One region of the Arthrobacter monumenti genome, then DNA from elsewhere that is predicted to be linked to it. Evidence: riboswitches for the same ligand, from Rfam matches in the RefSeq annotation. Region 1 holds a riboswitch; the other holds the start of a gene.
The links. A riboswitch is a leader RNA that binds a small molecule or an ion and turns the genes downstream of it on or off. The one in region 1 is predicted to bind cyclic di-AMP.
Positions count from the first base shown of each region.

Region 2: linked by a shared signal. The riboswitch ahead of ACX80B_RS01095 (C40 family peptidase) and the one ahead of ACX80B_RS07055 (LysM peptidoglycan-binding domain-containing protein) in region 1 are both predicted to bind cyclic di-AMP.

Region 1 is NZ_JBTNCY010000004.1:85,225-100,857, forward strand. It holds gene ACX80B_RS07005 (MFS transporter) at 1-1,247, shown strand, start outside; gene ACX80B_RS07010 (zinc-dependent alcohol dehydrogenase family protein) at 1,320-2,438, shown strand; gene ACX80B_RS07015 (LysR family transcriptional regulator) at 2,504-3,409, opposite strand; gene mmsB (3-hydroxyisobutyrate dehydrogenase) at 3,548-4,450, shown strand; gene ACX80B_RS07025 (CoA-acylating methylmalonate-semialdehyde dehydrogenase) at 4,478-5,962, shown strand; gene ACX80B_RS07030 (DUF4383 domain-containing protein) at 6,041-6,511, opposite strand; gene ACX80B_RS07035 (LLM class flavin-dependent oxidoreductase) at 6,790-7,809, shown strand; gene ACX80B_RS07040 (acyl-CoA thioesterase) at 7,844-8,338, shown strand; gene ACX80B_RS07045 (DinB family protein) at 8,362-8,883, opposite strand; gene ACX80B_RS07050 (FAD-dependent monooxygenase) at 9,019-10,530, shown strand; cyclic di-AMP (ydaO/yuaA leader) riboswitch at 10,655-10,856, shown strand; gene ACX80B_RS07055 (LysM peptidoglycan-binding domain-containing protein) at 10,860-11,726, shown strand; gene ACX80B_RS07060 (plasmid pRiA4b ORF-3 family protein) at 11,908-13,149, shown strand; gene ACX80B_RS07065 (MSMEG_6728 family protein) at 13,159-14,001, opposite strand; gene ACX80B_RS07070 (cold-shock protein) at 14,212-14,415, shown strand; gene ACX80B_RS07075 (alkene reductase) at 14,527-15,600, opposite strand.
Region 2 is NZ_JBTNCY010000001.1:230,515-246,147, reverse strand. It holds gene ACX80B_RS01175 (hypothetical protein) at 1-347, shown strand, start outside; gene ACX80B_RS01170 (helix-turn-helix transcriptional regulator) at 344-532, shown strand; gene ACX80B_RS01165 (1-phosphofructokinase family hexose kinase) at 666-1,607, shown strand; gene surE (5'/3'-nucleotidase SurE) at 1,597-2,385, shown strand; gene ACX80B_RS01155 (GAF domain-containing protein) at 2,528-3,247, shown strand; gene ACX80B_RS01150 (hypothetical protein) at 3,257-3,628, shown strand; gene ACX80B_RS01145 (ANTAR domain-containing protein) at 3,722-4,462, shown strand; gene ACX80B_RS01140 (NAD(P)/FAD-dependent oxidoreductase) at 4,498-5,715, opposite strand; gene ACX80B_RS01135 (pyridoxamine 5'-phosphate oxidase family protein) at 5,942-6,424, shown strand; gene ACX80B_RS01130 (hypothetical protein) at 6,492-6,707, shown strand; gene ACX80B_RS01125 (alpha/beta fold hydrolase) at 6,721-7,476, opposite strand; gene ACX80B_RS01120 (FUSC family protein) at 7,515-8,561, opposite strand; gene pdxR (MocR-like pyridoxine biosynthesis transcription factor PdxR) at 8,677-10,101, opposite strand; gene ACX80B_RS01110 (dihydrodipicolinate synthase family protein) at 10,232-11,119, shown strand; gene ACX80B_RS01105 (MFS transporter) at 11,123-12,304, shown strand; gene ACX80B_RS01100 (LysE family translocator) at 12,309-12,944, shown strand; cyclic di-AMP (ydaO/yuaA leader) riboswitch at 13,119-13,323, shown strand; gene ACX80B_RS01095 (C40 family peptidase) at 13,328-14,263, shown strand; gene ACX80B_RS01090 (DUF4193 domain-containing protein) at 14,881-15,180, opposite strand; gene ACX80B_RS01085 (hypothetical protein) at 15,239-15,568, opposite strand.

The sequences.
Region 1 (15,633 bases):
CCACGTTGGTGTTCGGTGGATTGTTCTTCCCTGGTGCTGAATCGGAACTGGACGGCATCCTGGCCGCATTCCTCACCTACGCGGTCGGCTTTGTCGCCCGGCCCATCGGCGGCATCGTCTTTGGCCACTTTGGAGACAAGTTTGGCCGCAAGCAGCTACTGCAGGTCAGCATCATCATGGTCGGTGTCGCCACCTTCCTGATGGGCTGCCTGCCGACCTTTGGGTCAATCGGCTACTGGGCTCCGGCGCTGTTGGTCATCCTCCGTTTCGTCCAGGGCTTCGCCGTGGGTGGCGAATGGGGCGGCGCAGTGCTGCTCGTAGCCGAGCACAGCCCGAGCAAGTCCCGCGGATTCTGGGCCAGCTGGCCGCAGTCTGCTGTGCCATTGGGTAACCTGCTGGCGACCGGTGTGCTGTTCGCACTCTCCGCGACTCTCTCCGACGAGGCATTCCTCAGCTGGGGCTGGCGCGTTGCGTTCTGGCTCTCCGCCGTCATCGTGATCATCGGTTACTACATCCGTACCAAGGTCCAGGACGCACCCATCTTCCTCGAATCCCGCAAGGAAGTTAAAGAGGAGAACAAGGGCTACGGTGTTGCCGAGGTCTTCCGCCGCTACCCGCGCGGTGTCTTCACCGCCATGGCACTGCGGTTCGCGGAGAACATCTTGTATTACCTGGTGGTGACCTTCTCGATCACCTATCTGGCCGTCGTCGTCGGCACCGATACCTCCCGGATCCTGCTCCTGCTGCTCCTGGCCCACGTGATCCACTTCTGTGCGGTGCCGATGGTCGGCAAGATGACCGACCGCTTCGGCCGCCGCCCGGTGTACCTGTCCGGAGCCATTCTGGGTGGAACCTGGGGCTTCTTCGCCTTCCCGATGATGGATACCGCCAATGACTTCGTCATCCTGGTCGCCATCACCATCGGCTTGCTGTTCCACGCACTGATGTATGCCGGTCAGCCGTCGATCATGGCCGAAATGTTCCCCACCCGGATGCGCTACTCCGGTGTCTCGCTGGGCTATCAGGTGACGTCCATCGTCGCCGGTTCGCTGGCGCCGATTATCGCGACCGCGCTGCTGGACGAGTTCGGGTCCTCCACGCCGGTGGCGCTGTACCTGATGGGTGCCTGCATCATCACCGCCATTGCGGTCCTGACCCTGAAGGAAACCCGCGGCGTCTCACTGCACGACATTGATGCGGCCGATGCCAAGGGCACGGCAGACCTGCTGGCCGCCGCCAAGAAGTAACAAACCCCCACAGGGTGCCCGGACGGACGCATAGTCTGCCCGGGCACCCGTTTTTCACACGAAGGAAGCACTATGCGCGCCGCCGTCCTGCACTCGACCGTTCCCGCCGGGACCAACTACGCCGAAGCTCGGCCGCTGGTGCTCGAAGACCTGGACCGGCCGGAGCCACGCGCGGGCGAGCTGGGAGTTTCCATCACCTACTCCAGCCTCTGCCATTCGGACCTGTCGGTGGTGGACGGCACCCGCGTCCGGCCACTGCCGATGGCGCTTGGGCATGAGGCTGTCGGGCGGGTCGTCACCGTCGGGGAGCGCGTCGACGACGTCGAAGTGGGCGACCATGTGATCCTGGTGTTCGTTCCGAGCTGCGGCCACTGCCGGGCCTGCTCGGCGGGACGGCCCGCCTTGTGCCACCGGGCGGCGGAGACCAACGGATCCGGCGACCTTCTTCATGGCGGAGCTTTGCTGAAGACCGGAGCGGGGGAGCGGATTAACCATCACCTTGGTGTGTCCGCCTTCGCCGACTATGCCGTGGTGGCCCGGGAATCGGCGGTGGTGATTGACGACGACGTCCCCGACACCGTGGGCGCGATGTTCGGTTGCGCTGTCCTCACCGGAATGGGGGCTGTACTCAACACGGCCGCCGTCGAATCCGGCCAGTCGGTGGTGGTCTTCGGGCTAGGCGCCGTCGGACTCTCTTCCGTCATGGCGGCATCGCTGGCGGGGGCAAGCGCCGTCATCGCCATCGACCCGAATACAGGCAAGCATCAGCTGGCTCTCGACTGTGGCGCCACAGAAGTTGGAACGCCCGACGACGCCGCCCAACTCATTGCCCGTGCCACCGGCGACGGCGTCGATGTGGCGGTCGAGGCTGTGGGTTCGGCAGGTGTCATCGCCTCCTGCCTGGATCTGGTAACCCGGGGCGGCGCCGTCGTCTCCGTCGGGCTGCCGCATCCTTCCGCCGAGCTGACCGTGCCGGCCCTGCAGTTTGCCGGCGCCGGTAAGCGCCTGCTCGGTTCCTACATGGGCGATGCCGTTCCCGGTCGCGACATTCCGTTGTACCTGCAGTACTGGCGGGATGGAAAACTTCCGGTCGAGCTGCTCCATTCGGACACGAAACCGCTCGCCGACATCAATGAGGGCCTTGATGCCCTGTCCGCCGGTCACGTGGTGCGGCGTCTGTTCCAGGCCTGAGCTATCCCTGCCAGCGCGGCCGACACCGTCGATCGTCCAGCCGTCTCACCCGGCCGTCTCAGCTGTCAGGCTGTCAGCACAGCCTGCCGGTCCGCCACTTCCTCCTGGATGGCCTCGATGACGGCGCGCACCAGCACCGAGCGCAGCGACTCCGGCCGCGCCACAGCCCAGATCGGCAGTTGACGCTGAAAGTCGTCGCGCAGCACCGGAACCAAGTCCGGTTTGCCTTGCACTATGAAGTTGGGCAGCAGCCCGATGCCGGCGTGCGCGCGCACGGCCTCGACCTGGGCGAAAATGCTGGTCGCCTGGAAGCTGACCTTCGGGATCGGAAGCTGCGAGGAACCGTGGCCCAGTTCGTTCACCTGCAGTGCCGATTCCACGTAACTGACAAATCCATGGTGCTTGACGTCGTCGAGCGTGGCCGGTGCGCCTTCCGCCGCAATGTATTGAGAGCTGGCGTAGAGCCGCAGGAAGTAGTTGGTCAGGAAGATGGCCCGCGCGTTGGTAACGTTCGCCGGCCCCACCACCACTTCGAGGTCGACGCCTGACCGGTTCTGGCTGACCTTCCGGGTGGCACTGAACATCTCCACGTGAAGTTTGGGGTTCTGCTGCTGCAGCCGCACCAAGGCAGGCGTAACGAACTCAGCGCCGAATCCGTCGACCGTGCTGATCCGCACCAATCCGGATAGTTTGTCTCCGTCCTGGGTCATGCTGTTGGTCAGCGAGCCCAGGGTGGACTCGATCGCTTCTGCCGCGCTGACCGCCTGGCTGCCGAGCCCGGTCAGCTCCCAGCCATGCGGACTGCGCTCCAGTGTCCGGCCACCCAACTGCTTGTCCAGAGCGAGGATCCGGCGCGAAATCGTGGTGTGCGTGGTGCCTAATGCCTCGGCCACGGCGTTGAACCGCCCCAGCCGCGCCACGGTTAACAGGATGAGCAGATCATCCGGACTTGGAAACCGTTTCGAGTCCACTCTTCGCCACCCCGATTGTGTGCATGGATGCACATAGCCTCTGTGAATTTTTCCCTTGATTGCACTGTAACAGCCTGTGATGGTGGTCATAGCAAAGAACGCCGTATGGCAACACAAATAAGCGAGGGAGCTTACGTTATGGCTGTAGTTGGATGGATCGGTCTGGGCAACATGGGCGGCCCCATGTCGGCGAACATGGTCAAGGCGGGACATGACGTCCGCGGCTTTGACCTTAACCCCCAGGCGGTCGCCGCAGCTGAGGCTGGCGGGGTCAAGCCGGTGGCCAGCATCGCCGACGCGGTGAGCGGGGCGGACGTGGTCTTCACCATGCTGCCGAAGGGCGACCATGCCCGCACGGTCTACCTTGAGGCGGATGGTGTGCTGGCGCATGCAGCAACCGGCACTCTGCTGGTGGATTCCTCAACTATCGACGTCGAATCCGCCCGGGCGCTGCACGACGCCGCCGCTGCGGCAGGCTTCCGCTTTGTTGATGCACCCGTTTCCGGCGGAATGAGCGGCGCCCAGGCCGGCACGCTGACCTTCATGGTTGGTGGGGAGGACGGCGCGGTGCGGGACGCGAGCGCGTTCATCGAACCGATGTCCGGCAACATCATCGCCACCGGTGCTGCCACCACCGGCCAGGCCGCCAAGATCTGCAACAACCTGATGTTGTTCATTAACCTGGCCGCCACAGCCGAGGGCGCCGTGCTCGCGGACCGGCTCGGACTGGACAAGCAGGTCTTCTGGGACATCGCCTCGGTTTCGTCAGGCGACAGCTGGGCGCTGCGCACCTGGTACCCGGTGCCAGGCGTTGTTCCCACCGCGGCCTCCAACAACGACTTCGCGCCAACCTTCACCGCCGAACTGGCCAATAAGGACATCAACCTCGCCATCGCCGCGGCAAAGGAAACGGATACTCCACTGGAGATCGGCGAGCACGTCCAGCAGCTGTTCCAGCGCCTGATCGATTCCGGCCAGGCGGGTAAGGACTGCTCGCAGATCATCAAGCTGGTCGACGAGTCCCTGAACCAGGCCAACTAACCCTTATTACAGACTGGAAGTATCTTCATGGAACGCATTCCGCATTACATCAACGGCCGCAAGGTTGCCGACGCCGAGCGCTTCGGCCCGGTCTTCAATCCCGCCACCGGCCAACAGGAGAAGGAAGTCGCGCTCGCCTCCGGCGCCCGGGTCGAAGAGGCCATCGAAGCAGCCCGCGCGGCGCTTCCCGGATGGCGCGCCACCAGCCTCGCCAAGCGCACCAACATCTTCTTCCGCGTCCGCGAACTGATGAACGAGCGCAAGGCCGAACTGGCGGCAATCCTCACCAGCGAGCACGGCAAGGTCCTCTCCGACGCCGAAGGCGAGATCACCCGCGGGCTGGAAAACATCGAATTCGCCACCGGCCTGTCCCACATGCTCAAGGGTGAATACTCCGAGCAGGTCTCCGGCGGAATTGATGTGCACTCCGTCCGCCAGCCAGTCGGCGTCGTCGCCTGTATCACCCCGTTCAACTTCCCGGCGATGGTGCCATTGTGGATGATCGGCAGTGCGCTCGCCTGTGGCAACACCGTGCTGCTCAAGCCGAGCGAGAAGGATCCGTCGTCGGCGGTGTTCATTGCGGAAATCTTCTCCGAGGCGGGACTGCCCGACGGCGTCCTGAACGTGGTGCATGGGGATAAGGAAGCCGTCGATGTGCTGTTGGAGGATCCGCAGGTCAAGGCCGTGAGCTTCGTCGGTTCGACGCCGATTGCCAAGTCGATCTACCAGCGCGCCAGCGAACGGGGCAAGCGCGTCCAGGCCCTCGGAGGTGCGAAAAACCACATGGTGGTCCTGCCCGATGCGGACCTGGCGATGGCGGCCGACGCTGCCATCTCCGCGGCCTACGGTTCCGCCGGGGAGCGGTGCATGGCGGTCAGCGTGCTCGTCGCCGTCGGCAATATTGCCGATGACCTGGTCGCTGCCATCAAGGAGCGGATGGCCACGCTCAAGATCGGCCCCGGCACGGATCCCGCTTCGCAAATGGGCCCGCTCATCACCGCCGAACACCGCGACAAGGTGGCGGAGTACGTTGCCGGCGCAGCGGACGAAGGCGCCACCGTGGTGGTGGATGGCAGCCAGCAGAAGTTCGATTCGGACGGCTTCTTCACCGGCGTCAGCCTGGTCGACCACGTCAAGCCCGGCATGAAGGTGTACGACGACGAGATTTTCGGCCCCGTCTTATCCGTCGTCCGGGTGGAAACTTTCAACGACGCCGTCCAGCTCACCAATGAGAACGAGTTCGGCAACGGCGTCGCGATCTTCACCCGCGACGGCGGCGCGGCACGGCAGTTCGAGTTTGAGATCGAGGCGGGAATGGTCGGCGTCAATGTGCCCATCCCGGTCCCGGTTGGTTCGTTCTCCTTCGGCGGCTGGAAGAGCTCGCTGTTCGGCGATACGCATATGTATGGCCCGGACAGCATCCGCTTCTACACCCGCAGCAAGGTTGTTACCACCCGCTGGCCGGATCCCTCCACCTCCGAAATCGACCTCGGCTTCCCGCAGGTTGTCTGACGGTTAAGAGCATTTGCCTTGTGTGGACACGTTCCGCACAAGGCAAATGCTGTGGAATGAAGAACTCAGGTGGTGCGACTATGCGTGATCAGTTGCGTCACCTCCGCGGTGGCGTGCCATGTAGGCAATGCCCAGGCCGCCCGCGACGACACCGAGCACCAGATGGAGCCAGTTGGTGGCCGCGTTGAATGACAGGAAGTTCGCTCCCGTGGCCAGGTCGATGACCAGTCCGTAGATCCACAACAGGAGGAACAGTGCGCCGCTGCCGAGGAGGAAGTCACGCGCCATCGTCGCGCTCTTGCTCATCGCCACGCCTGCCGCTCCGACGAGCAGGTAGACGATGTTAAGCAGCATCGATACTTGGATTGCGCCCAGAAGCAGCGCCTCCGAACCAGATGCGAATGCCATTTCGCCGTACTGGGTCGTGATGCCCGGGATGAATCCCAGGACGCCTAAAAGCAGAAACACTACGCCGGTTCCGATCGCGGCATTTCTTACATGGCCGCGCGTCATATGCATACCGGATGCACCATGGGATGCCGTAGTCATTTCCCCCTCCTAATTGGTGAGTAGGACCAATTCGGCCGGGCATTGTCCGGCCCGTTGATACGGCGCATCTGGCGCCCTACCAGCGCCTTAATATTACGTCCGAACAGGCCGCGCTGGATATGGTCATAGGTCTCAAATAGGGAACGGAAAACAACGAATTTCGACGGCGGATCGGGCACCTTGAAATAACGGGAGCCGACCGGAGGTTGCACCCGGTAACCCCGGGCAATCAAAACAGTGATGCTTGCTCCGATAACCGCTGCGAAAGGCTTATCCCCGTGACAGTTCCACTCTCCATCCTCGACCTCGCACACATTGGCGAAGGTGTCACCGCCCGGGACAGCTTCGCCGCCAGCGTCTCCCTTGCGCAGCACGCCGAGGACTGGGGCTACCGGCGGATCTGGTACGCCGAGCACCACAACATGTCGACGATCGCTTCGTCCGCCACCAGTGTGTTGATCGGCCATATCGCCAGCCAGACGAAGTCGATCCGCCTTGGCGCCGGTGGCGTGATGCTTCCGAATCACGCACCGCTGACCATCGCCGAGCAGTTCGGAACCCTGGAAACCCTGCATCCAGGACGCATCGACCTTGGCCTCGGCCGTGCGCCGGGCAGCGACCAGAACACGATGCGGGCGCTGAGGCGGGATCCGTCGTCGGCCGAAAGCTTTCCGCAGGATGTGCAGGAGCTGCAGGGCTACCTCGCCGGTGAATCCCTGATCAAGGGCGTGGACGCGATCCCGGGAAGGGGCACCAACGTGCCGCTCTACATCCTCGGCTCCTCGTTGTTCGGCGCCAAACTCGCCGCCGCCCTCGGGTTGCCCTATTCCTTCGCGTCGCATTTTGCGCCCAACGCCTTGCAGGACGCAGTGGCGGTGTACCGAAGGGACTTCCAGCCTTCGGCTCAACTGGAAGAGCCGTACGTCATCGCAGGCGTCAACGTCATCGCAGCCGACACCGACGAGGAAGCGCAGAAGCAGTTCCTCGCCACCAAGAGGCGCCGGGTGACCCAGCTCGTGGGCCGGGGACGCACCTTCACCGACGACGAGGCGGACATGATTCTGGAAGCGCCGGCCGGGCAGCAGGTCCTGCAAATGATGAAATATTCGGCTGTTGGAACTCCCGGCGACGTCAAGGAGTACATCGACGGCTTCGCCAAGCATGCCCAGGCGGACGAACTGATTGTGGCGAGCCAGACGAAGACCACAGACGCCTGGCTGCGGTCATACGAACTGCTGGCGGAGGTTACCGGGCTGGACCAGCGGCAGCCGGCAGCCAGTGCCGGTGACGCACGCTGATCGCTTTCGACGTCGTTCTGGTAAGAACTGAAGTATGACGACTTCCGCCGGTACAGCTTTCCCCGAAGAGGCGATCACCTGCAGCATTGCGATGCGCTGGGGCGACATGGACGCCTACGGACACATCAACAACGTGGAAGTCGTCCGCATCCTTGAGGAAGCACGCATCGGCGCCTTTGGACCTCCGGGTGGAACCGGCAGGCCCGGCCGGGAGCCGGAAGTGCCGTTCTTCTCCTCGCTGCCGGCGGAAACGCAGGCCCTTGTGGTGGAGCACCGCGTGAAGTACAAAGCTTCGCTGGAGTATCGCAACATCCCGTTGAACGCCAAGGTCTGGGTCAGTGATCTGAAAGCTGCCAGCCTGGCAATCAACTACCTGCTCCTGGACCCGGTAACCGACGTCGTATGCGTGACGGCGCAAACCAGCATTGCTTTCGTCTCGGCGGAATCCGGACGCCTGCAACGGATCAGCCCCGAACAGAAAGCCATGGTCGCGCCCTACCAGGCCGCTCCTGTCATGCTTGGTTCCTGATGACGGCGACGGTGCCATTTTCCCTAGATCTCCTGCGGCCTCTTGGCGCTGCGGCCTGCAATAATCTGTTCCCGCAGGATATCCGCGTGGCCGCAGTGCTGCGCGAGTTCCCGAAGCATATGCAGGTAGATCCAACGCATCGGCAAAGGTCCCCGATGATTACCGTAGACCAGGTCGTCGATACTCAGATTCGCTGCTGCCGCGCGGGATGAAGCGCACGCTTCTCTATACCTGGATTGCACCGAACTTATTGTGTCGAGCGCATCAAGGTTGAACGATTCATCGGGGCCGCTTGGACAACCGATTTCCGCCCGGGATTTGCCGGTGATCGCTTCGTTGAACCACACGAGCTCCACAAAGGTTGCATGCTTTAAAAGTCCAAGCAGGGTCGTCTTCGATGGCACGAGATGGGTGCGTGACTCCTCATCCGTGACGTCATGGAGTGAGTCGTGAAGCGCTCGGCGATGATCGTCCAGGAAAGTCTCGAACAGTTCATTTAGAGGACCAGCGAAACCAGCTGGCTCGTGGCTTGCGGGCGTGGTCATGTTTCGACCTTACAGAGAAAGCAAGGAGCACAAACTCCTTGCCATATTCAACATATATCCCGCAACGGGGCTTGCGGCAAGACCCCCGCCGTGCCGCAGAATTCAGTACAGGACTTGTGGACAGGGGAGCAGCAAATGAACGAGCATGCGGTAGTGATCGTGGGGGCAGGTCCGGCGGGGCTCATGCTGGCGGGCGAGCTGGCGCTGTCGGGGACGGATTTCGTCGTCGTGGAGAGGCGCGCCAACCAGGATCTCGCCGGCTCGCGCGCGGGCGGTCTGCACTCTCGGACCATCGAGATCCTCGATCAGCGGGGCATCGCCGACCGGTTCCTCTCCGAGGGGCAGAAGGCTCAGGTGGCCGGTTTCTCCATGATCCGCCTCGACATCAGCGACTTCCCCACGCGACACAATTACGGACTCGGATTGTGGCAGAACCACATCGAACGCATCCTGGCCGGCTGGGTCCACGAACTGGGAGTGCGCGTTGACTACGGACGTGAAGTAACCGGCGTCGCGCAAGACGACACCGGCGTCGACGTTCATCTGTCCGACGGTGGGTCGCTGCGGGCACAATACCTCGTTGGGTGCGACGGCGGACGCAGCGTCGTCCGGAAAGCGGTCGGTATCGACTTCCCCGGCTCAGACCCGAGGACGAGCAGCTTGATCGCCGAGGTCGAAATGCGCGACGAGCCGCAGTGGGGCATTCGCCAGGACGAGGCCGGTATCCACGGGCTGAGCCGGGTGGAGTACGAAATCCGCGACGGCGAGGTGGTCTATTCCGACAGTGGGCCGATACGGGTCATGCTGACAGAAGCGCATATCGGACCCAATAGCGAACCCGGGTTGCGCGACCTCAGGGAGGCGCTGATCGCCGTCTACGGGACGGATTTCGGTGTCCATAATCCAACCTGGATCTCCAGATTCAGCGACATGGCGCGACAGGCCGCGGACTATCGCAAGGGACGGGTTCTTCTCGCCGGGGACGCGGCTCACGTGCACGCGCCCGACGGCGGGCAGGGCCTCAATACTGGCATACAGGATGCGGTGAATTTAGGGTGGAAGCTGGCCCAAGTGGTGAACCGGACAGCGCCGGAGAGTCTCTTGAATACCTACCACGCTGAGCGCCATCCGGTAGGCGCACGCGTGCTGCGCAACACGATGGCGCAAACGGTGCTTCGCCGTCGGGACGACCGCACAAAGGCACTGCATGACACCATTTCCGAGCTCCTTGGCATGGATGAGCCTCGCAAGCGATTTGCCGCCATGATGTCCGGGCTGGACATTCACTACGACCTCGGCGAGGGACATCCGATCCTGGGACGCCGCATGCCCGATCTCGACCTCGTCACGACTGATGGCCCGCTCCGCGTCTACACCCTGCTGCATGATGCGCGGCCGGTGCTGCTCAATTTCGGCGAACCCGACAGCATCAAAATCGCTCCACGGGCGGGCAGCGTCAGGTTGGTCGACGCCGGATTTGCGGGTCAGTGGGAGCTTCCGGTGCTCGGAACTGTCGATGCTCCCACTGCCGTGCTGATCCGGCCCGACGGACACGTGGCCTGGGTGGGAGAGGGAAGCCAGGCAGGGCTGGAGGAAGCCCTGACAGCCTGGTTCGGACCGCCTTCAGTTGGTGACCAACTAGAGTGATTTGGATCACGCCATAGTGTTTCCCCGCACTTTTCGTTACCAAAACGTGACATTGGAAGAAGCGGCGATGTAGTTTGGGGACCGTGCTCCGGCCCGTCATATTGGCCGACACCCTTGGACAGTTTGCCTAACTCTGCCGCTGTCGTAAGGTCCGTTCGCAACACATCACGGCAGAGGCGGGGGAACCAGATATGGGTTCCCAAAAGGAACCCTTGGGGTTAAGCCGCAGAGACATCCGCGTAGTACTGGCTGCGCCGGATGTTATGTGGCCGGGTGTCTCCCATCCGAACCCGACAGCTCACCCCGCAGGCATTGGGAGAGGGACTAATTTGTCTAAGAATCTTCATACAGCGCGTCACCGTTCAAGCAATGCAGGCTTCAAGTCCATCTCGAAGGCTGTGTCTTCCCACCGCGGCGGCATTGGCCGTTCCGTAGCTGCTCTTGCCGCAGCTTCCACTCTGATGGTGGGAATTGGCGCTCCGGCTCACGCCGGAGGAACGGATGCCGGCGCGGCGGCAGGCAGCACCACGGCTCCAGCCGCAGCTTCCGTGTCCACTGCCCCGGCAGCGGGCGGAACAACGACCCATACGGTCCAGGCCGGAGAAACCATTGGCTCCATTGCGGCTCAGCATGGGCTGAACTTTGGCGAAGTCCTGTCACTGAATGGGCTCAGCGCCAGCACGCTCATTTTCCCCGGTGACGAAATTCAGCTGCCCGCGGCCGGTGCTGCCGCTGCCGCCCCCGCTGCTCCGGCAGCCGCTGCCGCCCCCGCCATGGGAGCAGCAGCTTCAGGACCCGCGGCCGCTGCCGAAAAGGCCGCTGAGTCCTCCGTGCAGACCGTGAGCTCCAACGTCACGGAAATTCCGTCGTCGTCCACTAATGCTGCCATTCTTGAATCCGCGAAGTCCCAGCTGGGAGCCATCCAGGACTGCACCGTACTGGGTGAGCAGGCACTGAAGGCGGCCGGCGTCAGTGGTGTCGGAGACGAATCTCCTGAATCCCTGATGTCCTACGGAACGCCGGTTTCGAATCCTCAGCCCGGCGATTTCGTTCTCTATGCTGATGGCGGTGCGGGCGTTCCGCATAACGCCATCTACATCGGTGACGGCAAGGCCATCCACAGTGGATGGGAGGGTAACCAGACCGTTGTCGAGAGCGTTGACATCGGATCCGGACCTTCCTTCTACCGGATCTAGAGTCCGGCACGATTCGGCGCAGGATGGTCAGTACTGGTTGACCTCAAGTCCTGCGTCGAAGATTGCCTCCTGTCAGTGCCCGGCCGGGTTTTCCGGCCGGGCACTGGCTTTTAAAGGGTGCAAGTGACTGCCGCCGCTGGAGAGGGGCAAGGACCGTTCAGGCACTGGCACAATGGCCAGTATGGGAGAGACCGTCAAAGCGCTGGACCTGCACATCGCCATTACCGGTACCAGTCCGGAAATCTGGCGGGACCTGCGCGTACCCGCCGACACGTTGCTCAACACTCTGCATTTGGCCATCCAGCGTGCGTTCGGTTGGAAGGTTCAGCACCTGCACATGTTCAGCATGCCCGACGGTGCAGACGGGCGGCGCCGTTTCACAGGGAGCGAGGACACTGCCGAGGAGCTCGGTTGGGAATTGACGGACGGTGTCACGCTCGAGGATGTTCTCGGCGGGGAAGGCAGCGCATTGGAATACGAATACGACTTCGGGGACAGCTGGGACCATGCGATCACCGTGACCGGCCACGCCTTGGCGCCATCCGGACAACTGATTTGTACCGGAGGTGGCAACCGCGGGCCAGTGGAGGATTCGGGCGGCATCGGCGGCTATCACCAACTCTGCGGCATTCTGGCTGACAAGGCGCATCCCGAGCACGAAGAGATGACCGGCTGGTATGAATTCGTCACGGGGGAGCGGGCCTCCACGTTTGACCCGGCCGAGTTCGACCTCGACGTCGTCAATCAGCGCTTGGACCGGCTGAACGTCCGCTTGGCGCAACAACCACCGACGCCGGAGGAGATGGCCGCCGTCGTTTATCCGGCCAAATGGCTGCTCCAACGGGTGGGAAAGTACGGCCTGGAGCTGACCAAGGATGGATACCTGAAACCTGCCGTGGTTTCGGAGATCATGACGGAACTCGGCTGGAGTGAACGTTGGATAGGCAAAATCAACCGTGAAGCGCAGACACCGCCCGTACTCGAGCTGCACGCGCGGATGCGCGAGTGGAAGCTGCTGCGCAAGTACAAGGGAAGGCTGGTCCGCACACCGGCCGGACGGAAGGTGGCCGACGACGACGCGGCCCTGTGGAACTACCTCGCCGGTGCTCTCTCAGCCGTTGACAACCCGGCGCTTCAGCACGGGGCCGGATTGGTCACCGCTTGGACGTTGGAAGATCAAATGCCGCCCTACTCCATGATTGGTGAAGCCATGGCCCAGGCATTGATGGATGCCGGTTTCCGGATGCCCGACGGCGGACCTGTTCCCGAAGAGGGTGGCCGGGACATTTACCTGGAAATCAAACGTGGCATGGACTGCCTCAGCATCTTCGATCTTGATAGTGGTTTTATCGATCCACGGACGCCGACTGAAGCGGGCACAAAGTTCCTGCTGGAACTGGAACGCCGGCAGAACGGACGTTGATCGGACCGTTCAATCATTGCGTCTGCCACCAAGCCCGACGGGGGGCGGTACGGCGAAGAATGTGCGCGGATCCTGGAGCAGGGCGGGATAGTCGAAGTCGTGGCGGTGCAGTTCTCTGGTGAGCCGCACACTGCGGTGGGCAACGCCGTCGTCGTCAATTTTCAGCTTGCCAAGTGTTCCGGTGGAAAAAAGTTGCCCGCCGCTATCCGGCACTGCCACGGAATCTCCTTCACGTGCGACGGCGGTAAACGCCTCCAACTGCCGGCGCCATTTCGGTGACGGACGTCTTCCCGGCGCGCTGGCCGGCATGGTGACTCCGTGGAGCGGTCCGCCTGGAGTTGCTGCAGCGGAACCTGCGGGGCCGGACCTGTCCCGCCAGACCCACATCCGGTTTCCGGCACCCGGATCCTGTGGATGGGCGGCCACGGCCGGTTCGGGCCAGACGTAGGGGAGGCCGCCGTCGACCCCGGGAAAGCGGATTTGGTAGAACTCCGGCGACTTCAAGATCAGGTTCGACTGGTGGCCGCGGTGGAATTCGCGGTCGCCGAGCCACGGCGGCATTGGGATATCGCCGCCGTCGAGCACCGCCGGCATGAATTCGAGAATGTTTCCCTGGGTGCTGTCCTCGTGACCGCGGCCCACCCATTCGGCCACCATCGCCAGGCCGTACTGCGTCAGCGCCGGCACATAACCACTCCACATCAGCACTGCCGGATGCCGCCGCCAGCCGTAGTCCGGGATCACCAGTGCGCGAAGAATCTGCAGAGTCTCGACGCGCTGCTTCCCGAGCCGGGCCTGATCTAGGACCGCGGCGCTCGCAGCGAAGTCCGGATACGGCAGGAATGTCTGCATGGTGCCAGTGTTCCACGCGCGAAAGCACCCGATGTGCAATCTCCACCAAGTCTCGTGTAGAGTGGTTTGCAGTTGTAGTGTTGCGCATTTGTATTTCGAGCGGCGGGCCCAAACGGGATCGCCGCTTTTTCTGTATGAAGCGGAAAAGAACGCCGCGACTGAGATCCCCCGAAAGTCGGGAAGCGTCTCAACACAGAAGGATGATTAAAAATGGCAACAGGTACCGTGAAATGGTTCAACTCCGAAAAGGGCTTTGGCTTCATCGCTCCCGATGACGGAAGTGCCGATGTTTTCGCGCACTACTCCGCAATCGATGCAGGTGGCTACCGCTCCCTCGAAGAGAACCAGAAGGTTAGCTTTGAGACCGAGCAGGGCCCCAAGGGTCCTCAGGCCGTAAACATCAAGGTCAGCTAATCAGGTGACTTGAGGTTCTGGTTCCAGAACCGATAAAGCAGGGCGGGAAGCAATTCCCGCCCTGCTTTATTTAACCCCGCGTGCGGACGGTTTAACCCCGCGTGCGGAAAGTCAGTTCTGCAACGCCGGATAATCGATATATCCCTCGGCGCCTTGGGAGTAGAACGTCGACGGGTCCGGCGCGTTCAACGGCAGATCTTCCTGCCAGCGGCGGACCAGGTCAGGGTTGGCAATCGCAGGGCGTCCGACGACGACGGCCTCGGCGTGTCCATCGTCGAGGAGTGATAAAGCTTCCTCGCGTGAGGTGATGACGCCGAAACCACTGTTGGCCAGCACCGGACCGTTGAAGCCGGCACGGAGATTCTGCACCAGCGGACCCGCCGGATCCTTGTGCAGGATGCTCAGGTAGGCCAACTGCAGCGGCGCCAGCGCCTCGACGAGTGCGCCGTAAGTCGCCTGCACATCTTCGGCATCGCGCTCGAACGCGTCCTGAATGTTGTGCTCGGGTGAAATGCGCAGTCCGACCCTGCCGGCACCGATCGCCTCCGCAACCGCTGTCACCACTTCGACGACGAATCGTGACCGGTTGGCGGGGGAGCCGCCGTAGTTGTCCGCGCGCTGGTTCGAGGCGGGGGAGAGGAACTCGTGCAGCAGGTATCCATTGGCGCCGTGCAGTTCAACTCCATCCATTCCGGCCGCGATGGCGTTCCTGGAGGCCTTCACGAACTCCTCGATGACCTCCGGGATCTCGTCGGCAGTCAGCGCGTGCGGCACCGGGTAGGGCTGCTTGCCCTCATAGGTGTGCGCATCGCCGTCGATGGCGATGGCGCTGGGAGCCACTGGTTGCAGGCCGCCGTTGGTATCCGGATGGGTGACCCTCCCGGCATGCATGACCTGCCCGAATATCCGCCCGCCCGCGTCATGCACCGCGTCGACCACCTGGGTCCAGCCCTCAAGCTGGTCTTCGGTCACTAGACCCGGCTGGCCGGGAAATCCCTGTCCGGTCTGGCTCGGATACGTTCCCTCGGTGACGAGCAGGCCGAGCGAAGCACGCTGCCGGTAGTGCTCAACGTTCAGCGCACCCGGTATGCCTTCGCGGCCTGAGCGCGAACGGGTCAGCGGGGCCATGATCACCCGGTTGGGCAGTTCAACATCGCCAAGGGTTATGGGGGAAAACAGATTCACAAGCCACTCTTTCTATGGTGTTGGTTCCATAGA
Region 2 (15,633 bases), on a different contig from region 1:
CCCTGCTCGTGGGTCTAATGAATCCCGGCGATTTCTGGCTCGCTGCTGGAATTACCGCTCTGTGCGTGGTCTACCCGTCGGTCTCCGTCGGGATGAAGACATTCGTATCGCGCCACACCGTCACGCTCGATGCTCACGGGGAAGAGAGCGTGGAGTTGCGCTGGATGCAGCAGGCCGGCGCTGGAGCCTTTCTCGACCTGCTGGTGGCGACGACCATCGCGACGGCGGTGCTGCTGATAACCAATCTGGAATTTACGGCCTCCGCTGCCCTTCTCGCTCTCCTCCTGCTCGGAGTGGTCGACGTCGGAGCGCGGTATTTCCTCGTGAGGCACCGGGCACTGAAGTGAACAACGACGTCGCGTCCCGTCGACTTGAGCGCGGTTGGTCTCAGGCTGAACTGGCTGCCGCGCTAGGTGTCTCGCGCCAGACGATCATTTCAATCGAACGGGGCCGATACGACCCTTCCCTGCCGTTAGCGTTCCGCTTGGCGGGGAAGTTCGAGTGCAGGATTGAGGACATGTTCACGCCCTGAGTATCTGTGAAGTGGTCCTTCGGCTTTCAGATCCTCGTCACCCTTCGCCTTGCCGATGGCAGAGGGTTTGACTAATGCTTCGGATGCGGAAGAATTGCAAGCAGGCTTACTGTTGTCATCCAAGGGAGAGCATGTGGGAAATGTCGTAGTTTTCGCCCCGTCGCCGGTCCTGTCCGTGACAGTGGAGGATCACGACGGCGAGGCGGAGGTCCACGTGCATGCCGCCGGCCAGGGAGTGTGGCAGACCCGCATGCTCAGGGCGCTCGGCGCAGAGGTGACGATGTGCTCGGTGCTGGCCGGTGAGACCGGTGGGCTGCTGCAACACCTGCTCGAGGACGAAGGCATCAACATCCTCACCGTGGACGGAAGCGCACGGAGCGGCGCCTATGTCCACGACCGGCGAGGCGGTGACCGCGTCGCCATCGCCGAGAGCGGCGGCGATCCGCTGGCGCGGCATGATCTCGACCGGCTGTACGGCATCACCCTCAAGGCTGGCATGGAAGCAGGAACGGTCATCCTCAGTGGCGCCGCCAGCGAACGCGTGGTGACCGCCGACGTCTACCGGCGGCTCGCCTCCGACCTGAACACCGTGGGCTGCAGGGTGATTGCGGATCTGTCCGGGGACCGGCTGTCGGCGGCGCTCGCGGGAGGGCTGACCGTGGTCAAAGTTGCCGACGACGAGCTGGAGGATGACGGTCGGGTGAAGTCGACCGATAGCAACGAGCTGATCAACGCGATGCACCAGCTCGCCTCGGAAGGTGCGGAGTACGTCGTCGTTACCCGCGCTGAGGCGCCCTCCCTGCTGTTGGCGGACGGCAAGGTCAGCGAGATCCATATGCCGTCGCTGGAAGTCGTCGACCACCACGGCGCCGGCGACTCGCTCACCGCTGGAGTGGCCGCCACCCTGGCCGATGGCGGTTCCATCACCGACGCGGTCACACTCGGCGCCGCCGCCGGGGCGCTGAACGTCACGAGGCACGGGCTCGGCTCCGGTGATGCCGAAGCCGTGCAGAAACTGCGGGAACTGGTGGAGATCAAGCCCGTGAAGTCGAATGGAGGGCACAATGAGAAATGAGTCCGACGGCGGTTCTCTCACCGCATTAATCACCAACGACGACGGTATCCACTCCCCGGGTTTGCTGCACCTTGCCCAGGCCGCCCTCGAGGCGGGACTGAACGTCGTCGTCGCCGCTCCGGCGTCGGAGTTCAGCGGCAGCAGTGCCTCCATTACGGCGACGGAAGAAGACGGGCGGATCCTGTTCGAGCGGCGCACCCTTGACGGCCTGGGGGATATTCCGGTCTACGCTGTCCAGTCGGCGCCGGCCCTGATTGCACTTCTGGCCGCACACGGCACCTTTGGGACAGCGCCCGACCTGGTGCTCTCCGGGGTCAACCGCGGGGCCAACATCGGCCGGGCGATACTGCACTCCGGCACGGTCGGGGCCGCCCTCACAGGTGGAGTCAACGGCGCCAAGGGCATGGCGGTTTCACTCGACGTCCCGCTGGGAACAGAACCGGACGGTTGGACGGCCGCCGGCACCTTGGCCGGAAGATTGATTCCTTTCCTGATCGATCAGCCCATCGGAACAGTGCTGAACCTCAACCTGCCCGCCGGCGTCAGTGATCAAGTCCCCGAGTGCCGCGTTGCGACGCTGGCCGATTTCGGCGTCGTCCAGACCACCATGACGGAGCCGGACGAGGACCAAGTGCGGCTGAACGTTTCCGAGGAGAGGGAACCCCAACATCCCGACAGCGATGCGTCCCTGCTCGCCGAAGGGTTTGCCACTCTTACGGCGATCCGCTCTGTGGGCGAGGACACGTCGCTGCCGCTGGATGCCGCCGTCGTCAATTAATAGCGTTGGGCCGGGGCGGGGTTGCTAAGCTTAGACTGTGGAACCGGGAACGTCGCCAACGCAATCCGGCTTCGCGGCTCCAGCAGCGGGGCTCACGCCGGCGGACGCGTCCGTCGAATCCATGTCTGTGAGGGCCCAACCAGTGGCAAACGACCTCCCCCTCGATGAACTGTCTGTTGTTTTCGCCCGGATCCGCGGCCTGCTCCTGACCGAAGAGACGGTGAACGACGCCGTCGCAGTCCTGGCGGGTGCCGCCAAGGAATCCATTCCCAATACGCTCGGCGCGGGAATAACACTGATCGATGCTGCGGGGGCGAAGACCAGCACCGGCTCTACCGACGGCATTGTGCGGCGTCTCGATGAAGCCCAGTACGAAATCGGTGAAGGGCCGTGCCTTACCGCCCGGGAGGCGATGCGCACCATACGGATCGACGACACGTTGACGGACGAGCGCTGGCCGCGCTGGACCTCCGCCGTTGCGGACCTGCCCGTCCGTTCGACGCTGAGCACCCCGCTGCTGCACGCCGGCGCGGCCATCGGCGCCATCAAGCTCTACTCCTCCATCCCGGGTGCCTTCACCGATGAGACGCAACGGCTGCTGGAGATGTTCGCCGTGCCCGCGGCCGCGCTGCTGGGAAATGTCCAGACCGACGAACTCCCGAAGCGCCTCAGCGATGATCTCCGGACCTCACTGCAGACGCGCGATACGGTGGCGGTGGCAAAGGGGATCCTGATGGAACGGCACGGGATGACCGAGGACGAAGCCACGGCCTTTTTGATCAGTACATCGCGCAGCTCGGGAAACACCCTGCACGCGGGGGCCCAGGACCTTGTTGCGGAAGCCTCCGCTTTGGACGGTTAGAGGACGAGTATGGGTTTTGAGCCGTCGGATGAAGGGCAGGAACAGCGTCGCTTGCTGCTGATTGCAGTAAGGCATTCCGGAATCAGCGTCGGTCAGCTGTGGCTGCGCTACTTCGGCATCGGGGGAGACGCCGGCGAATACGAAGTTGACGCGTACCTGCACGGCTCCTACAACCTGCCGGCCCTGCAGCGCGATTTGCTGGCCCATGCCGTAAACGAAATGATTGACGAACTGCCGGCTCCGCCGCGCGCTCCTTACAGTTCCGACGACGACACCGGTACGGACTCTGACGGCGGGCACGATGACGTTGGCGCCGAATCGGATGGTGGTTCAATGTCTGCAGCCGAGGATCATCCGCGGGAAGACCCGGACTCGACATAAACTCGGGAAAGAAAAAGCGATTCTCCGGCCGCCATGAAGTTGTGGTTCGGAAATACTTGGGCAGAGTGCCCTCAGCATGGAAGCAGGAGAGAAATGGAAGACGCAACGACGGCTGAGCCGGACCTGAACAGTACCCTGCTCGACATGGTGATGGAAAGCGGGGACGTGGGGGAGTTCCTCAACGGCCTGACCCGCCTTGCGGCCTCCAGACTGTATTCCGAATCCGGCGGCGAGGTGCTGTGTGCCGTTACGCTGCTGCGTCCCCGCACGATGGCGACGATGGCGAGCAGCAGTGAGTACGCCGCCAAAATGGACAAGATTCAGTACGCGTTCGACGACGGTCCGTGCCTGCGTGCCGCGCGTGAGGGCTATACCGTGCATGTGAAGGATATGTCCCAGGACAACAGGTTCCCCGAGTACCGCGACGCCGTCGCCGAACACGGCATCCACTCGGCGCTCGGTGTTCCCGTTCCGTTGGACGGGGTTGCCAAGGCGGGACTGAATTTCTATTCAACGGATGTCAATGCGTTCGACGACGATGCGGTAGCTGCGGCAGAGGCTCTCGCCGAGGAGACATCAACTTCGTTGCGCTTGGCGGTGCGGATGGCTCATCTGAGTGACACCAGCAAGCACCTCGAAGCGGCTATGGAGTCACGCACAAACATTGACCTCGCTGTCGGCATCATCATGGCGCAAAACCGTTGCTCACAGGACGAAGCGGTCAGGATCCTCAAAGCCGCCTCAAGCGCGCGGAACGTGAAGCTGCGCGACATTGCAGCCGACATTGTTGCCGCCACCGGCCAAGCTCCGGCGGAAACGCACTTCGAGTCTTAGCCTTGGGGCGCTGCCGATGATCCAGAAAGCGTGGACTATGCTCGGCCTTTGAGGATCAGCTTCCAATAGACCTGAGGAAGGATGTACCGCTCAAGCACCCACGTGGAACGTCTTTCCCTGGCCATTGCGTTCCATTTGGGGACTGTAGGTTTAGGGCGGTACTCGTCGTCAAATTCGGAAAACACGACGGACGACCGGGACACGGTGAAAGGGCAGGCGGAGTAGCTGTCATATTTGGCGCTGGGACGTCTGCTGTTGAGCACTGCCCTGATATTCTTCGCCACCACGAGGGTTTGTTTACGCAGCGCTGCCCCGGATTTCGAGTTCCTTGTCCCGGCAGCATCGCCAAGTGACCAAACATTCGGGTAACGGTTATGCCTCAGCGTTTCGGGATCCACGTCGACGAAGCCATCCACGTCGGCACTCGGGGAAAGGTCAGTTGACTTGAGCCAGTCAGGGGCCGACTGCGGGGGCACTGCATGGAGGATGTCGTAAGAGATTTTTTCCCTTGCGCCCGTGACCCTGTTCTGGACGACGACGGCCCGGCCTCCGGCGTCGACCTCTGCCAGTTCGCTGTTGCAGTGCAACTCCACTCCGTATTCTGCAATCTTGCGGTTAAGCTCCTGATCGATCAAAGGCATCCCGAAGATGGTTGGGGTTGGGACGACCATCACCACGCGGATGTCCTGAAGGACGCCTTTCCTGCGCCAGTAGTCACAGGCTAGGTACATCGGCTTTTGCGCGGCCCCGGCGCACGACGCTGCGCCGGCGGGCTGGTTGAAAACAACCGTTCCTTGCGTATGCGTGCGCAATAGCGTCCAAGCCTTAGCCGCAAGGTCAAATTCGTAGTTTGATGCACCATAGGGGGAGTCCATTGCCTCGGTCAGGCCCGGCACCGCTTCCCAGTTCTTTTGGATGCCCGGACAGACTACTAGATGGCCATAACTCAGCCGCCGTCCGGATTCGAGGACCACAGTATTGGACACCGGAAGGATATCGACGACTCGGTCCTGAATCCACCTGATTCCACTCGGAATCACGGAACTCTGGGGGCGGACGGCCAGCTTAGGGTCGGCAGTTCCACCGGCGATGTGCGACAACAGCGGCTGGTATAGATGCTCTTCGCTGGGTTCAACTATGGCGACGTCGGAAACCTTATAGCGACGCAACCGGCCAGCGAGGGAGATACCGGCATTACCGCCCCCGATGATCACCACGTTGTGGTGCTCGCTTCCGTGCTGTCCTCCGGTGATGCTCACCGCATGCTCCTGATGCCTGGTTTCATGGCTCGACCTTACAGTTGGCCGGTCGACAATGTACATGCCGCCTCGGCACGGCTCGGTCGAGTGGCATTTATCCGATAATGCTAAGTATCCTTACAGTTTTTCCGGTATTGTGGATGGAGGTTCGCGTGGTCCTCCTTGAACTCGCGGGACGCGTCCCGGTCAATGGATGAGAACAGCAGAAAGGACACCAAATATGACGGAGACAGAAGAAGTTCAGAAGGTAGTCGATCTGATCAACGACGCCAAGATTGCAATGGTCACCACCATGGATGGGACCGGTAAGCTGGTCAGCCGTCCGTTGGCTGTACAGAACGTTGAGGCCGACGGTGACATGTGGTTCTTTACTCACCGGGACACTTCCCAAGTAACACATGTGCAAGGAAACCCGACAGTCAACGTTTCGTTCAGCCAGAAGGGCTCCTGGATATCTGTCAGTGGTCAAGGACAGGTCGTCGAAGACAGGGCCAAAGCCAAGGAGCTTTGGTCCGCCGAGGTTGAAGCCTGGTTCCCCGATGGGCCGGAAACGCCTGGACTTGTCTTTCTTCGAATCGATGCGGATTCAGCTGGATACTGGGACACTCCAGGTGGTGCCGTCACGTCCGCGGTCCAGTTCATCAAATCCAAGACCACCGGCGGCAAAACCGATGTGGGTGAAAACAAAACTGTCGAACTCTAAGCACCGGGCGCGAACGGTCCGGATACCGGAAACCGCTTAGACGGCGGCAAGTGAAAGGAAGGCACTAATGGTCAAGAAACTCTCAGAACTTGGACTCAGGAGCGAGCACGCCTACACGGCGGCGTTTGTTTCAATCGCATTGTCGTTTTTGTCCTGGGTCGCAAGTTTGAACAAGGAAAGCAAAGGCATCGACCGAGCCGATCGCTGGGGCATCTTTGTCGGCGAGTGGGCCCCGACCTTTTTCGGACTTGGCTTGGCTCTGCGCGGCTACGAAAAGAAGTAGACCGAGGCGTAAATCACATAGCGGTAGGCGCGTGCATCTGCAGGCAGAGCCGGGCTACGGCAGTGGGATCTGTGTACATTACCGCATGTGGTTCGCCGGCAACGCGGTCTATGCGGCCGTCTATGCAGGAACCGGCTAATTTCTGGAGCCAGCGTTCCGGAGCCACCGGATCCCTCGCTCCGGCCACCAGCAACAGCGGCATCCCGAGGGCTGCGATATTCTCTTCGGTCGGGTACGACAGCAGCGCCGGCATCGTGTTGGCGAACCACTGTGGACCGCAGCGGAGGTAGTCAAAGGCCACGACGAGTTGCGACTTAAGTGATGCGCGGGCGGAATTACGCATCAAACGTAAAGCTTGAGCACCAAGGGTGCGCTCGCCTTCTTCGGCTGTGGGGCCTAACAGTACAACGGCGGCCGCGGCATCATGTTGCTGCCGTGCCATTTCGGCAGTCACCTGTGCGCCCATGGAATGGCCGACAAGTATCGCGGGCCCTATTTGTAGAGCTTTCAAGGCCTTGACGGCAACACTGGCGAAATCTGCGATATCGAAGGCCCGGTTCGGTGTGGGAGTACTCCCAAAGCCGGGAAGATCCAGAATGTGTACCGTTCCCTTCTTCGCAAGCATGCGCGCCAAGGGCAGAAAGTACCGGTGCGAGGCACCTATTCCATGCACCAGCACGAAAGCCGGTCCTTTCGTCCCACCGGAATGGATATTCATCCGTACGCCATCAACGTCAATGGATCGTTTGGTGAATTTCGATTTCAGCATAGTCTCCTTGTTGGTTGTCTGCTGCAGCGATGAATTGATCAATGAGCAGTGGCTCCCTGGGTTCGTGGCCGTACGGTGACCAGTATCCGTTGCAGGGTCATGGCGATGGTGGCTGCGGCGCTCATGGAGGCGGGGCCGGCGGTGCGGTGTTCGTCGATTCCGTTGAAGAGCGCTTCGATGCTGGTCTCTGCCCGGTCGGTGGGCTCCTGTCCTTCGTCCTTGTTCTCCCAGATCGTCAGCATGTCCGCCACCGCAAGGATGGCCTCGCTCAGAGGTGGACACAACTCGGTGGGAAGCTCCACTGGGAACGGTTTGCCCCAGACTGCTCCGGCGAGGACTTCGGTCAGGTCGCGGATGTGGAAGGTTACATTCTCGAGGGCAGCCAGATCCGCATAGTCTGCGTCCAGGTCCCTGTTGTGGATGCGTGCGCGCGGGTTGCCTTTCCGGCTGTCGTCGGCGATGTGGATGGTTTCCCGGACTTCCGCCGCCGTGCCCGCGAGAGCCTCGTTCTGGGTTGCCCAGTCCTCCCGCTCCGGCGGCCAGTTCTCGGTCAACGCTGTGCCGACGTCGTTAAGGTGGCGGGCGAGGCTCCTGCGGAAATGTGAGAACTTTTGGACCGCTGAATCGAATGTCAGGGGAGGCAGGACGAGGAGGTTGATCAGCAGCCCCACGGCGACACCGACGGTCATCTGCACGAGGTAGCCGATCGAATACTGGCTGGCGTCCTGCCCGCCGACGATCAGCACAAACAGGGCTGCGATCGGCAGGTATTCCTGGCCGGGAGCACCGAGCCACCGCATCCCGCCGATCAGGACGCCGGCGGCCACCACGAGTGAGATGGTCAGGAAGTTTGGTGCCCCGAAGGCCAGCACGATCGCAGCGAGCAGGATTCCGATGGCGAGTCCGCCGAGGATCTGCAGGCCGTACTTGGCCGAGCCTTTGAGTGTCGAATGCATGCTGAGCAGTGCACCGAGGGGGGCGTAGTAGGGATAGTCGTCGGCGACGCCCGGCATGTAGGGTGCAACCACCCAGGCGATGCCGACTGCGAGCGCGGCCTTGAAAGCCAACAATAGTTTGTGGCTCATCATGGGTGGCTTTAACGAAATGGCGATGCGCTGCCATAGGCGGTTCGCGGCGATGTGAGATGGCTCCGGTTCGTCCAGTGCAGGTTAGGACCGGGGCTTGATCCGCTTCGTAAGCCTACTTGCTGTTTCCGCGCGGTGCGAAATCGGGCCTGCCGTCAAGCAGATCGATAATGACGTCCAGGCCTTCAGTGAGCTGAAGATCGCTGGGAGCACCGTAACCGATGACCAGACCGTTCTCAGGCTCGCGGTCGGCGTAATAGGCGTCCAGTGTGGCCATTCGGATTCCCCGGCGAAGAGCCTCATCGGCCAGCTGAACGGCGTCCCTCCCGCGAAAACGCAGGATCGCGTGAAGTCCACCGTCGAGGGCGCCGAGGCGAAGGTCTGAACCGCCACCCAGGCGTTCCAGAAGGAGCGCCCTGCGGTGTGCGTACTCGCGCCGCGCCCGGGCGATGTGCCGTGAAAGACCTCCGGCCTGGATGTAGTGGGCAAGGGCCGACTGCATGATCCCGGGAACCGGTGTATCCAGTCCTTCACGCATGGCTTTCAGCGCGCGCCCTGATTCCCCGCCGACCACGAGGTAGCCGCACCGCAGCCAAGGACTGAGGGACTTGGAGAAGGAACCCAACAGCGCAACATCAGCCTTGGATGGAAGTGAAGCAACGGCGGGCAAGGGCATCCTGTGATGGCGGAATTCGCTGTCATAGTCGTCTTCGAGGACGAGCACGCCATGTTCGGTTGCCCAGTTCAGAAGATCCAGCCGCTCCTGGACAGGCATCCTGCCGCCGAGCGGGTACTGGTGGCTCGGGGTGATCAGCACGGCGTCCGGCATCCGTTCAAGGGTGGCCAGCTGGGAGGCTCTCAGCCCGTCTTCATCGACAGGCACTGTTTCCAACATGGCACCGGCCGCGGTCATCACCCGCCTTGCCGTTGGATAGCCAGGGTCCTCGACGAGTATCCGGGGGTGCTCTCTGCGGCGCCGGAGGGTGGCAACGGCCAGCTGCAAGGCGTCGCTTGTTCCGGCCGTAATGATGACATCATCCGGTCCGACGGCGAGTCCCCTGGACACGGCCAAATGTCCGGCGACTGCCTGGCGCAGGGAATCGGTGCCAAGGGGTGGAGGCAGCTGCGTGGGTCTTTGTTCGGAAACCGCCTTGCGCCAGGCGGCATGCCACTCGCGGTTCTTGAACGGCCTGCCCGACGGACGTCCCGGTGTGAGATCGATGATCGGCCCGCTGTCCTGGATGTGCGGGACAGGATGTTCCTTGAGGGCAGGATGTTGAACGTCCGGGCGGATCACCACCCTGGTCCCGCCGGCCCCGTGACTCTCCAGGAATCCCTCGCCGGCCAATTGCTCAAACGCGCGGACCACAACGCCGCGTGAAATACCGAGCTCAGCGGCCATCCTGCGTGTTGCCGGAAGCGTGTGGTCCGGCTGGAGCACCCCGCCGAGGATGGCCTTGCGAAGCTGGTCAGCCAGTTGAGCGGCCAGTGGAGCCGGGCCATCCCTGTCCAGTGTGACCGGAAGCTCGATCTCGCCCAAATGGACCTCCCAATGTGATCATTCTTGGACCTAGTGTAGGACCAAGAACCCTGCCAACATAAAAACCGGAATCAAATGCCATGCAGCTGCTCCGCCTTATGCGGCCTGCAGCCGGATGAAAGAAGGGTTTATGTTCGACGGACTCTGTGCCTTTCCCCTTACGCCAATAGACGACGACCGTGTCGATTTGAAGGCCGTTGCTTCGTTGGTTTCGCGGGCTGCGGGAGCTGGCGTGAACTCCCTTGGCGTGCTCGGCTCCACCGGGAACTATGCCTACTTGTCCCGCGAAGAACGCCATGCCGTGCTGGAAGCCGCTGTCGATGCCGCTGACGGGGTCCCGGTCATTGCCGGCGTGGGTGCCGTGCGCACGCGCGATGTCCTTGCGCATGTTGAAGATGCCCAGGCAGCAGGGGCTGCCGGCTTGCTGCTGGCACCGGTGTCGTACCAACAATTGACAGAGGCAGAAGTGTTCAGCCTCTACGAGGGCGTCTCGGCGGCATCCTCCGTACCGATCGTCGTCTACGACAACCCGGGTACCACCGGGTTCACATTTTCGGATGAACTGTATTCGCGCGTTGCCGGCATTCCGGCGATCGCCTCCATCAAAATCCCGCCGCCCCAGCCGGGACAGGTTTCCGCACGCGTGAGGGAGCTGCGCTCCCTGTTGCCGGAACGTACTTCGATAGGGATCAGCGGCGACTCTGCAGCAGCTGAAGCGCTGCTTGCCGGCTGCGGCGTTTGGTACTCGGTGGTCGCAGGGGTGCTTCCCGGGCCGGCCAAGGTGATTGCTGATCATGCGTTGGCGGGCCGCGGTGATCTGGCACTGGAAGCGTCGACGAATCTGGAGCCGGTATGGTCGCTTTTCGGTATGTATGGGAGCTTGCGTGTAACCGCAGCAATTGCGGAGGAACTGGGTCTGACCCCCTTGCAAAGCCTGCCGCTGCCCCTTCAGGGATTGGACAGCGAGGGCCGCAGGAAAGTCGCGGATGCCATTCGCCGGTGCGGATTAGAGGGGTGAACCGTGCGCGGCGGGCTTGCCCGTTATGTCGTCGCAGCCACCTTGGCCCGCAGTGCGGACGGGGGAGCGGTGGTTGCCATCGTTCTGCTTGTGACGACGAGTGGGTCGCCCGGATGGCTGGCCGGCGTTCTTGGTGCGTGCATCACCGCTCCCCATCTGCTTGGACCCTTCATTGCCAGACGCCTTGATACCGCCCGCGACGGCCGGTCCGTGATTGCACTGGCCTGTATGGCCCACGGGGCGACGCTTGCGGCAGCTGTACTGCTGTTTCCGGTGACGTGGCCCGTCATCTCGGGCTTGGTGCTGATTGCTTCCGGGCTGGTTGGTCCACTGCTGACCGGTGGTATCAGCAGCCGGCTTCCGGCCATAGCGGGGCCGGGAAGATCGAGCCAGCGCCGGGCACAGGGCTGGGACGTCGCAACGTACGGTATTGGCGGCACGATCGGACCCTCACTTGTTGCCGCGGTTTCGGCCTGGTCCAGCCCGGCGGTGGCAGCGCTGATCCTGGCTGCGGCCACGTTTGCCGCAGCAGGAGTAATCAGGCTCCTGCCATATTCGCCGCCTGCTGCTGCCGCCTCGAAGGTTCCTCAGCCAGGACGCACACTGATAATGATGATCTCGACGGGTTCCTTGCGCAGGACACTTTATCTGACGGTTATTGTCGCCCTGTCGGTGGCGGTGCTGCCCATCACGGCCGTAGCCTCCACGGGCGGGTTCGCCGTCGAACCTGCTGCAGCAGGTGTCCTTGTCGCGGCCTACGGATTGGGTGGCCTGGCAGGTTCGGCAGGAGTGATGCTCCGGCCGATGCGGGCCGACGCCGACCGCCTGATGACGTGGCTTGCGACTGGAGTAGGGATAGGCCTGGCCGGAGCGGCATTTGCGGGAAGTTTCCCGGTCGCAGTGGCGGCCTACTCCCTGACGGGGATCATGAATTCGTATTTCTTCGCGGCAACCCTGGCTGCACGCAGCGAATATGCTCCGCCGGAGGCCCGGGGCCAAGTGTTCGTGTGGGTCGGAGCCCTGAAGATCACTGCCGGCTCGGCGGGGACCGCTTTGGCCGGTGCCGTCGTCCTGCAGGCCACCGAATTGCCCCTGTTTTTGGCAGTGGCCATCATTACTGCCGCCGTGGTTGCCTCGGTCCTCGACCGCCGGGTCGAGACTAAGGTACCGATCGGTGTTCAATAGAGGAATGACCCTCTCGTCCTACTTGGCTTTCTGCGGTTTGTGCGTCGTCCTGGCGGTGACGCCCGGTCCCGAGAGCCTGCTGGCCCTCCGGTACAGCCTCCGCCGGGTAACAGCAGGCCTGGCTGCATCCTGCGGTTCGGCTCTGGGCAATCTGATGTGGGCGGCTTTGGTCGGTATTGGGCTGGCGTCGCTGATTGAACAGTCTGCCGTTGCCTACCGGGTGCTGAAAATACTCGGTGGCTTGTATCTGATCTATCTCGGCATCCAGGCCTTCCGCGGGCCACGACCGGACAAGCTGCCGGCCGATGCCGGCAAGGAGGCGATCAGAAGTGCGGGTCTGCCGGCGTTTGGGGCCGGATTGCTCTCCTGCATGATGAATCCCAAGGTCGGGCTGTTTTACATCGCCATCGTGCCCCAGTTCCTGCCCCGGAACGGTTCGGTATTCGCCACCACCATGCTGCTCGGTGCGACGCTGGGCGCCATTATCCTGATCTACCTTGTCGTGCTGTGCCTGGTCGCGGCGAAGGCGAACGCCTGGCTTAACCGGCCCCGCGTGACCAGGAACCTGGAGCGTAGCTCTGGGGCGATTCTGGCGGCACTCGGCGTCGGAACGGCAGCGTCCGCCGTCGTCGAAACTTAGAACGCAGTCAGTGGTCAACGGTGCATTCGGGGCTTTCGACTGGGAGCCGAAAAAGCATACTTTTGTGATTGCTGGTAAAGATGTTTCAGATGTTACCGGAGTGGCGCATGGTGACAAGATGCACATTTGTGATGTACTGTCAGTTTTGCGTCGATTTCATCACAATCGATGTCCTTGATCAGAATGCCTAACTCTGCCACTAGATCAAGGTCCGTTCGCACTTCGTCCGGCAGGGGCGGGGAAACCGTAGGGACTCGCTACAAGTCCCAGGGGTGAAGACACGTCAGGCCACCATGGATTTTCACGGTGGAACCAACTGTGTCCGGGTGACTCCCATCCGAATCCGACAGCTAACCCCGCAGGCACAGGGAGAGGCTACATCTGTGTCCAAGCACGCACGCCACCGCGCGCCGGTGCGCATTAATACCGCCAAAGCACTTTCGTCGGCCGTGGCTTCCAACGCCGGCGCTGTCGGCCGACCTGCGGCCGTTCTCGCTGCATCATCGGGAATGCTGCTGACCATGGGCGCCACCGCCAACGCGGCCACCCACACCGTTGAGCGTGGCGATACGCTCAGCAAGATCGCCAACCAGCATGGTGTCAGCCTGAGCAACATCTTTTCGCTGAACGGTATGGGCTGGAATGACACCGTCATTTACCCGGGCGATCGCATCCAGTACTCGAAGAGCTCGCAGTCCGCGCCGTCGAGCAGCGTCTCCAACGGGGGCAGCACCGCGGCGAACAACACCTCAAGCGTTTCCGCCAAGACCCACACCGTTCAGTCCGGCGACAGCCTGGGCCGGATCGCGTCACGGTACGGCATCAGCCTGCAGACCGTGTTCCAGCTGAACAACATGGGCTGGGACACTGTCATCTACCCGGGCGATGTGATCCGGGTTTCCGGCAGCGCGCCCGCCTCCAACGGGGGAGCGGCGCAGTCGAACAATGACCGCCGCGTCAGCAACGTGTCCAACGATGTGCAGAAGCTGCCGTCCGCCTCCGGCCTGGCCGCCACGGCGCGGGCCTTCCAGGGTGTTCCCTATGTGTGGGCCGGCACGTCTCCGGCCGGCTGGGACTGCTCCGGCTTTGTGCAGTACGTCTACGCCCAGAACGGGATCGACCTGCCGCGCATCTACCAGTGGCACGCCATGGAGCGCACGTTCAATCCGAAGCCGGGCGACGTCGTCGTACAAAACGGCGGCGGCCACGTAGGCATCTACCTGGGTAATGGCAAGATGATCAGCGCCCTGAACCCGAGCCAGGGAACGATGATCCACAACGTCAATGCGATGCCGGTCGTCGGTTTCTACACCATGTAAAGACCCAGGCGCGGTCTGCTGGGGCCGTTCCTGACGATACAAGTGCGCCGCCGGAGATTCTCCAGCGGCGCACTTGTTTCACGGTGACTTGAGTAGTGGACATGGTTAAAAAGTGGGCGAGTGACGGGCGGTAGAGTGGATTTATCAAGATGATCAGGCAATGATCATTAATGTGTTCGACCAGCTGAACGCGGACTACTACGAGCAGGGTTCGGAGGCAACGCAAGATGCCGAAAGTCACTAAGGTGAACATCGCGGCTGCGCGGGCACAGCGGGACATACTCCGCCGAAGTGGGAAAGAAGTTCCGGAACGAGTCGAACACCTCGCTTCTTTATCGTACGTCCAGACACAGAAGGCGGAAGCGGGAGAAAAGGCGTCCGCCGATTCCGGTGGTGGTAGACGAGCCGGCACCACAAAGGGACGTACCGCCCAACGAGCGACCGCGGGCAGGCGCGCCGGAAGAACTTCCTCCACACGTTTTTAAATAGCCAAGTCCTCATAAGCGGGCAGTCGGATCTTCCCTCATCTGCAAACAACAAGTGCGCCGCCGGAGAGTCTCCAGCGGCGCACTTGTTTTATAGCTGTTGTCGGCTGCGGTGCAATGTAGCCGGCTGGTTTAGCCTTCGCAGTCCTTGCAGTAGACCATTCCGTCTTTTTCACGGGCGATCTGCGAGCGGTGGCGGACCAGGAAGCAGGACATGCAGGTGAACTCGTCCTTCTGGGCCGGAACAACCCGGACCAGCAGTTCTTCGCCGGACAGGTCTGCGCCGGGAAGCTCGAATTCTTCGGCTTCCTTGGCTTCATCGACGTCGACGGCGGAGGACTGGTTATCGCTCCGGTGTGCCTTCAGCTCCTCGAGGGACTGTGAGGCGGTGTCGTCGTCGGTCTGACGCGGTGCGTCGTAATCTGTTGCCATTTATATGGACACTCCAATTTCTTTATTTCTGAAGTAGTTCTGAGTGAACAACCGCAGCCTACGGTTTATTCGTTCCTGCGTCTTCCGCGGCTTGCCGTATGTCCAGTTCCTCGGCCAGCTCGTGAAAGCGTCCGTGGGTTTCGGGGTGTGGCCCTCCGCGGTAGATGTATTCCATGTCCATTTGCCGGGACACACGGCTGTTGAGGATGTGCAGATCATCGGTTGCCATCCCGGACAGATCCAGGGGGAAGGCCTCGCCGGGCTGCAGGTACGTACCTGAAGCGTCGGAACCTGATGGGACAAGCGCCTCCTCCATGGGGTTGTTGGCAGCACCGGCCCCGGCGGGCTGCGGACCTGCCGAGGGGGCGGAGCTCATCTGATCACTCATGCCGGAACCCCTTGCGGAGCCATAACAAGAACGACAGATTTGCCGGAAAAAAGTAGTGGGCCGGT